2 regions of the Bacillus cereus group sp. BfR-BA-01383 genome follow, and region 2 is predicted to be linked to the other one. Evidence: riboswitches for the same ligand, from Rfam matches in the RefSeq annotation. Region 2 holds a riboswitch; the other holds the start of a gene.

Region 1 (4,425 bases), on a different contig from region 2:
TTGTAAGAAGAGCAGAGCGCTCTATAGTATCGTTGCAAAAAGAAGGGAGAATAAATGAAGTCGTCCTAAAGTATGTAAATAGATTATCTGATTATTTGTTTGCGATAGCTAGAGTGATAAATGCTCGATTACAAGTAAAAGATGTGGAGTATAACCGCAGTGCATTAGTTTTTCGTGATAGAAAAGAGAAGGAAGTGGAGTGATTCACTTTCTATTTTCGTATACTTTTTTCTGTAATATACCAAAATAGAGAAGGTATGGCGGTAATTAGAAAACGGAGGATGTATATGAAAGTGTTAAAATATGGCGTCATGTTATTGGTTGTATTGTATTTATCTCAATTACATGTTTACGCAGAAGAAAATCGATGGACATGGCCTGTTGAAGGTCAGATAAGTGATTATTTTGGGACAAGGCATGGGAAACACTATGGTATTGATATAGCAGCACCGATCGGAGCACCTGTGACAGCTATTCAAGATGGTAGGGTGACAAAGTCTTATTATTCAAGTAGTTATGGAAACGTTGTATTTATTAAACATGGAGAATATGAGGCTGTGTATGCACATTTAAATAAGAGATATGTAGGCCAAGGGGATTATATTTCAAAAGGAGAAATACTCGGAGAAGTAGGAAATACAGGAGAATCGCGAGGTGCGCATTTACATTTAGAAGTTCATCAAGGAAGATGGACGATGGCGAAAAAGAATGCAATGAATCCATTGGTTGTTTTAAATGAACAAAGGAATGAAGTCGTCTCTTCATCATTATATGTCGTGCAAAAAGGAGATACTTTAGTCGGTATTGCACGGAAATTTAGTATGACGATTAAGGAAATTAAAGAAAAAAATGGGTTGCAGCAAGAGCAAATTTATCCAAATCAACAATTATACGTGAAGTAAAGGGACCGTCAAAACAGTATAACTTTTGAATAGATTTATTTTCTTTTTTGATAAGATTATGATAGTAAATGAATTTATATCGACGTTTCGACAAGGAATATCGATTTAACAACAAAATATAACAATAAGAGTAACCTATTCCAAATAGAAAACCGTCCCAAAAGATATTTTGGGACGGTTTTTTTTACCAAAAAATAAAGACACATATAAATCCAGAAATAGCTAAGTAGCTATATAAGTAAAAGACTTTTGTTCTTGTTTTCTCTTTTGTCCGGAACAGTACAATCGTCGGTTCAATTAAACCGATTGTCAGACAAAGTAGGCCAAGTAGCATACAGCCAATTGAAATAGAGTACAGGGCGATTTGTGGTGCTTGAAATGGAATCATCCATTTTAATAAAAATGCAATAAGTGCAGTGTAGCAAATGCTGCCGATGTATTTATTCAATGGTGTATTAGAACGAAAACCAGGAAGTTTTTTTAAGAAAGAGCGGGAAACAACTTCTGTTTGTAAAGATGTATGCTCTTCGATAATTTTTTGAGCTTCTTTTCCTTTTTGGAAAAGGGATAAAATCCAGTTTCGCTCGCCTTGAAAAATAAATTGAGAAGTTGTCAAATAGTGATCAACCTTCACTTTCTTCCAACTCTTCCATGGATGACGCTCACACAATTTTAATTTACTTTCTGTTTTTTTATCATACTGATAAATACTGATGCCATCTTCATCGAAAGCAGCATAGTATGTCCCGTTTGAGAATGTGCCTAAATCAATTGGACAGTAGAAAAGTAATTCTTTTTTTAAGTAAAAGTATTCTTTTCTTAAGTTTTTTTTCATTGCTTCTCGAACAGAATGTCTCTTTTCTTTCTTCATGACATTTCCTCCATAATTCAGAAAATGTTCTTATCTTAACAATTCAACATCTTATCACTTTTCATTATATATGACTAGGGGATTCATAAGAGAAATACCGAATAATAAAAAATATGGATTGTATTGTAAAATATTTTGCGATTTCTTTTAATTGAAAAAGTAAATAACTAATTTTAAATAAGTTACAATTTTTTAGTTCACAATGATATGAGGTTGTTGTATAATGAAGTGGAAAATAGAATATCGGTCTATCTTCGGGGCAGGGTGAAAATCCCGACCGGCGGTGATGAACTAGTTATAATTTTGTTCTAAGCCCGCGAGCCGTTAAGGCAGGATTTGGTGTGATTCCAAAGCCGACAGTATAGTCTGGATGGGAGAAGATGGAGGTTCAAGCGTTCAAAAAAGATATGTATTTGAACGTCTGTTTGATGTGCCTTAAATTCTCCCTTTGTGTAAAACACAAAGGGTTTTTTCATTCTATGAAAAAATAGGCATAGCAGAACCTTTCCACTTTCCATGAGATGATCGATGGAAAAGGAGAGAGAAAGATGAAACAAAAAAACAGTGTAGTGCAGATGGTGAGTGTAGCGATGCTAAGTAGTATTGCATATTTACTGATGATGTTGGATTTCCCGTTCCCAGGGCTTCCGCCATTTTTAAAAATTGATTTTAGTGATGTACCAGCTCTAATTGCAGCAATTATTTTCGGACCAATTGCGGGGGTAATTGTAGAGGCGATAAAGAATATTTTACATTACGGGATTCAAGGAAGTTTAACGGGAGTGCCAGTTGGAGAAATTGCTAACTTTATTGCAGGATGTTTATTTATTGGACCGGCAGCTTTCTTATTTAGAAAGTATCGTACTGTCAAGAGTTTAACGACAGGATTAATGCTAGGGACAATTACGATGGCACTAATTATGAGTGTATTGAATTACATCATCATATTCCCAGCTTACACTTGGTTTTTAAATTCACCAGCTATGTCTAGTGAGGCGATAAGAACAACAGTTGTAACGGCAATCTTACCGTTCAATTTGATTAAAGGTATTGTTGTGACAATTGTATTTGTAGCGTTATTCTCACGCCTGAAAGTATGGGTGTTTGCAAAAATGAAAAATGCATAAAATATAAAATAAAACCATTAGTAGTATGGAACTACTAATGGTTTTTTATTAAGTAGAATGAAAACAGAAAACAAAAAATACCCCTCATCAATATGAGGGGTATTTTTTGAAGTTAATAAAAGACTATTCGAATTTTAAAGAGTCGCCGTCAAATGATTCATCAGCAACTTTAATTGAGTCAGTTGGACAACCTTCGAATGCATCCATCATATCTTCAATTAATACATCTGGAATTTCAACGATACCTTGGTTATCGTCTAAAGTTACAAATGCAATACCTTCATCATCATAGTCATAAATGTCTGGTGCAGCAGCGCCACAAGCACCACATGCAATACAAGTATCTTTATCAACGATTGTATATTTTGCCATCTTTTTTCCCTCCTGATAATATGTATGTGAAAAGCTCGCCATAAAAATTATAATCTTATTGTAAAACGGTTTTTAAAACTTTTCAACATAAAATTATAATGATAATGCTTATCAATTGGGGTGTCAACTTGTTTTTGAATTATGTCATAAGATTTTCAAAATACGTAAATGCTATTTCGTTTGATACAATAGAATATATACAAGTATATGGTGCCAATATGATAAGTTTAATGAGTAACAGTAGACGGTGCCAATCATAGTAAAAAAGAATTGGGTTAGATTGGAAGGTGGAAGCGGTAATGCAACTACAATATACTTTATTGTATTGTTTAAAACAATTGAATGGTGAAAGAACCGTTTCTTCTATTTATTATTTGTTAAAAGGAAAACGTTCTTCGCAAACGTTACAAGATGGAAATATGTTCCGGATATCTTTTTTGTTTGGGATATACAAATCTTTAAATAGATCTAGCTATGATCAGGAAGTTGCAAAGTTGTTGCAAGCAGATTTTATTCAAGAAGTACATGAAAATACATATGTGTTAACGGCTACAGGTAAAGCACAGTTACATAAATGGGAAGATGCTTATGCGTTTCCAACTCATTTACATGGTTTGGATTATGGCGAATTAGGTGAAACGTTTTGGAAAAGATTATCACTAATTATTCAAACTATATCAAATTTACAACAGAATAATACGAAATTTATCCCGATTCAACAAGACACAGAAATAATGGTATGGGTGAAGTATTTTCTAACGGGAACACCATATAAGAGAAATGAATTGGCGAAAAGGTTATGGAAAGAAATATATACTATTCTAGAAAGAAGTAATGTGGTAGAAGCGACGATTGTAACATATCGACTAACAGGATATGAACGTATCGGCTGTACATTGCAACAATTAGCGGAAATTACGAAACAAGATATATTCAGGGTGTATTTTTTATTTTGGGGGACAATTCACTTCTTTATACAAGTAGTTCGCGATAAAGAAAATGAATTTCCACTATTAGCTGAAATTATATCTTATCCAAATGAAAGAGCTGAATTATTTAGTTTATCAACGAAAAAAACATATAATTTCTGGAGACAAGGGCGTTCTTTAGAAGAAATAGCGACAATTAGAAATTTAAAGGTTGCAACTATAGA
Region 2 (4,425 bases):
ACATGATTTAAAATCCGTAGTTGACTGGCTAAAAAGTCGTTTTGGCACAAATATAACACTTGGTATTCATGGTGAATCTATGGGAGCTGCAACACTTCTTCAATACGCGGGATTTGTAGAAGATGGTGCTGATTTTTATATTGCAGATTGTCCTTTTTCTGATTTCTACGGACAATTACAGCACCGTTTAAAAGTTGAATTCCATTTACCAAAGTGGCCTTTATTACCTTTAGCAAATGCTTTTTTAAAAGTTCGTGACGGTTATACAATTCGTGAAGTTTCACCAATCGACTGTATAAAAAATATTAACAATCCCGTTCTCTTTATCCATAGTAAAGATGACGATTATATTTTAGCTGATATGACAAAAGCGTTATATGAAGCAAAAGAAAATAATAAACAACTTTATATTGCAGAACACGGTGCACACGCTTGCTCTTATAACGAAAATAAAGAAGAGTATGAAGCAGCCGTTGACCAATTTTTAAACACATATGTAAAAGAAACAAAAAACAGGCTTGCATAAGCCTGTTTTTTTTATTGCGCCAAAACATCTGTAACTTGTTCCATATTTTCAGAGATCCATTGCACCGCTTCATCTAGCGTTGGAAATTCTGTCGTTTGAAACGTTACCTCATCTTGAAGTAACCAAACATCTTTCACTTCTTGTCCTACACCTGCAATGGACCAGTGCAACAAGCTATAAGGATGATTATCATTCAAAAATGATGCCCACGTGCGCTCATTTACAATATTTCGTAATGTATGTAATTGTTTATCCATCTTTCGTCACCTTACTCTAGTCAGTTATAAAAAACATTATAACACTCTCTTCTACATCAAACAAAGTGCTCTTTTTATCCCGCTATTTGCGGGCAGTAAGACTCCCACCTCAAAATTTGGCTGAGGCAAAGAAGTTAGGCACTGCCCGTAAACGCCCGATTGGCGTGGGCTAATAATCAGCGGGGGATGAACAAAACCCCCACTGATTAAAGTTTCACTTTATATTGCCAAGTACTTCCCTTGATTATATGATGAAATTAAGCGTTTGGGAAGGAGGGATAACATTGACAAAAGTACAAATTAAAGTAAATGATAATGGCTCTTTTCGCGTTACAGGGGACGTGGAACTAGTTGACTCACAAGGGAATGTATTTCCTGCAAAACCGGCATTTTCTTTATGTCGTTGTGGTTTATCGAAAAATATGCCTTATTGCGATGCTTCGCATAAAGGTAAATTCGAATCTGTTGTTAGAGCACCAGCGGCAGAATAGTTTTGTACGTAACATGCACATTTTTTTGTGCATGTTTTTTCTTTCTATTAACACCGCATACTTACAACATTTCTACTGATTTTATCTCCATTCCTATTACATCTATTTTCACACAATTCTTCACATTCGAATATTTTTTACTAGCCTTTTTCCTTTTTTGTGCTATAATTTGAGCAAACAACATCCTTCGGGGTCGGGTGAAATTCCCAACCGGCGGTGATGAAGCCAACGCTTCTAAGTCCGTGACCCGTTTTCAACTCGAAAACGGTGGATCTAGTGAAAATCTAGGGCCGACAGTATAGTCTGGATGGGAGAAGGATATGTTTTCTAGTAATTTTATATAGCGAATACACTTTTATTTCAGCATGCATATTTTTAAAGATTCAATTTGAGTCTCTATATATGTTTTATTTTATATGCTTTTGTTTCTATGCTGAAATAAAAAGATGCGACTAGCGTTTGAAAAACTCGATATTTTGCTAGGTTTTTTCCTTATGCAAAAATATCAGTCATCGTTAGGTTTCTTTCCTATACTTTCGTATTCGAACTATATTTCTAGAAATCACGTCTCCCAAACCCCAAGGATTTTATATCCTTGGGGTTTTTTGATTTTTTCAGGAGAGGTGAAGAGAATGACAGATCAAGAATATATGAGGATTGCCTTGCAGTTAGCACAAGGGACATCAGGACAAACGAGTCCAAATCCTATGGTTGGTGCTGTTGTTGTAAAAGATGGAAACATCGTCGGTATGGGCGCTCATTTACGTGCTGGTAAAGAACACGCAGAAGTTCATGCCCTTCAAATGGCTGGTGAGAATGCAAAAAACGCTACCGTTTATGTAACACTTGAACCGTGTAGCCACTTTGGAAAAACACCACCTTGCTGTGAATTGCTCATCGAAAAGGAAGTTAAGCGCGTTGTCATTGCTACCCTTGATTGTAACCCGCTCGTTTCTGGTAATGGAAAAAGGAGATTAGAAGAAGCTGGAATCGAAGTAACTACCGGTGTTCTTGAAGCGGAAGCAGTTTTACTAAATCGCTACTTTTTTCACTACATGAAAACGAAACGCCCATTTGTAACAATAAAAACAGCAATGAGCTTAGATGGAAAAACAGCAACTGTAACTGGTGAAAGCAAATGGATTACAGGTGAAAAAGCACGAGCTGATGTTCACCAGTATCGCCATACTCATGATGCGATTCTTGTAGGGGTGAATACAGTTATAGCTGATAATCCCCATTTAACAACAAGAATTCCTAACGGGGGTAAACATCCTATACGCGTTATTTTAGATACCCATTTACGAACGCCACCATCTTCCCATGTCATGACAGATGGTTTAGCACCGACATGGATTATTGTCGGTAAGGATGTAAATAAAGAGAAAATAGCTTCTTATGAATCTGAAAATATAGCTATATTCCAAATGAAAACGAAACAAATTGAAATCCAAGATGTCTTATACCTACTCGGCGAGAAACAGATACTTTCTCTGTTCGTCGAAGGTGGTCAAACAGTACATGCAAGTTTCCTACAATCAAACAATTTCAATGAAATTGTAACGTATATAAGCCCGAAATTAATTGGCGGGAAAGATGCTCCTACTTTATTTGGAGGAAATGGTTTTTCAAAATTACAAGATGCACTTCCCTTGAAAATTCAAGAGATGAAACAAATTGGCGATGATATAAAAATTGTTGCGAATGCTCAAAGTGAGGTGACGAAATGTTTACAGGAATTGTAGAAGAATTAGGAACGATAACAAACATGCAACAAAGCGGAGAAGCGATGAAGTTAACGATCCATGCAAACAAAATTTTATCAGATGTGAAGTTAGGCGATAGTATCGCGGTTAACGGTATTTGTTTAACCGTAACGAGTTTTACACCTACTTCCTTTACAGTTGATGCAATGCCTGAAACGATGAAATCAACATCACTTCGCCTACTTAAATCACACTCTAAAGTAAATTTAGAGCGGGCCATGGCTGCAAATGGACGATTCGGTGGACATTTCGTTTCAGGACATATTGATGGCATCGGAACGATTTTAACTAAAAAACAACACTACAATGCCGTCTATTATAAAATAGCAATTTCTGATGAATTACTACGCTATTGTTTGCATAAAGGATCCGTTGCTGTCGATGGAACGAGTTTAACGATATTTGATATAGACGATTCTTCTATTACCATTTCACTCATCCCGCACACAGTAAGCGAATCTGTTATCGGGGACAAGAATGCTGGAGATATCGTAAACATTGAGTGTGACATGATTGGTAAATATATCGAACGCTTCATTACTAAACCTGTAAAAAGAACAGGCTCAATGACCGAAAGCTTTTTACAAGAAAACGGATTTCTATAAGGGGGAAGTATAATGTTTCATCGTATTGAAGAAGCTCTAGAAGATTTAAAACAAGGAAAAGTCGTTATCGTATGTGATGATGAAAATCGAGAAAATGAAGGCGATTTTATTGCTTTAGCAGAGCATATTACACCAGAAACAATTAATTTTATGATTACACATGGTCGTGGTCTCGTTTGTGTGCCGATTACAGAACAATACGCAGAACGTCTACAATTAGAACCAATGGTATCTCATAATACAGATTCGCATCATACTGCGTTTACAGTGAGCATTGATCATGTTTCTACAACAACAGGGATTAGCGCTCACGAACGTGCAACTACGATACAAGAATTGTTAAACCCGGCATCAAAAGGTGCTGATTTCAATCGTCCTGGACATATCTTTCCATTAATCGCGAAAGAAGGCGGTGTCCTTCGCCGCGCGGGTCATACAGAAGCTGCTGTCGATTTAGCAAAGCTTTGCGGAGCAGAACCAGCTGGGGTCATTTGCGAGATTATAAATGAAGACGGCACGATGGCACGTGTACCTGATTTAATAGAGTGCGCAAAACAATTTGATATAAAAATGATTACAATAGAAGATTTAATCGCTTATCGCCGCCATCATGAAACACTTGTGACAAGAGAAGTTGAAATTACTTTACCTACAGATTTCGGTACATTCCATGCAATTGGCTATTCTAACTCATTGGATACGAAAGAACATATCGCGCTCGTAAAAGGTGATATTTCAACAGGCGAACCTGTACTCGTGCGCGTTCATTCCGAATGCTTA

What was found. Region 2 has a riboswitch for FMN ahead of ribD (bifunctional diaminohydroxyphosphoribosylaminopyrimidine deaminase/5-amino-6-(5-phosphoribosylamino)uracil reductase RibD). Riboswitches for the same ligand answer to the same signal wherever they lie in the genome.
Positions count from the first base shown of each region.
Region 1: another riboswitch for FMN. It lies ahead of MR065_RS13815 (ECF transporter S component); the one in region 2 lies ahead of ribD (bifunctional diaminohydroxyphosphoribosylaminopyrimidine deaminase/5-amino-6-(5-phosphoribosylamino)uracil reductase RibD).

Region 1 covers NZ_JAKUFP010000012.1:82,818-87,242, forward strand. Annotated here, with positions in the region: gene MR065_RS13800 (cob(I)yrinic acid a,c-diamide adenosyltransferase) at 1-203, shown strand, start outside; gene MR065_RS13805 (peptidoglycan DD-metalloendopeptidase family protein) at 288-902, shown strand; gene MR065_RS13810 (hypothetical protein) at 1,087-1,773, opposite strand; FMN riboswitch at 2,020-2,159, shown strand; gene MR065_RS13815 (ECF transporter S component) at 2,322-2,900, shown strand; gene MR065_RS13820 (ferredoxin) at 3,024-3,272, opposite strand; gene MR065_RS13825 (YpbB family protein) at 3,572-4,425, shown strand, end outside.
Region 2 covers NZ_JAKUFP010000001.1:164,797-169,221, forward strand. Annotated here, with positions in the region: gene MR065_RS00945 (alpha/beta hydrolase) at 1-526, shown strand, start outside; gene MR065_RS00950 (DUF2552 family protein) at 538-783, opposite strand; gene MR065_RS00955 (CDGSH iron-sulfur domain-containing protein) at 1,032-1,274, shown strand; FMN riboswitch at 1,454-1,597, shown strand; gene ribD (bifunctional diaminohydroxyphosphoribosylaminopyrimidine deaminase/5-amino-6-(5-phosphoribosylamino)uracil reductase RibD) at 1,907-3,019, shown strand; gene ribE (riboflavin synthase subunit alpha) at 3,001-3,645, shown strand; gene ribBA (bifunctional 3,4-dihydroxy-2-butanone 4-phosphate synthase/GTP cyclohydrolase II) at 3,658-4,425, shown strand, end outside.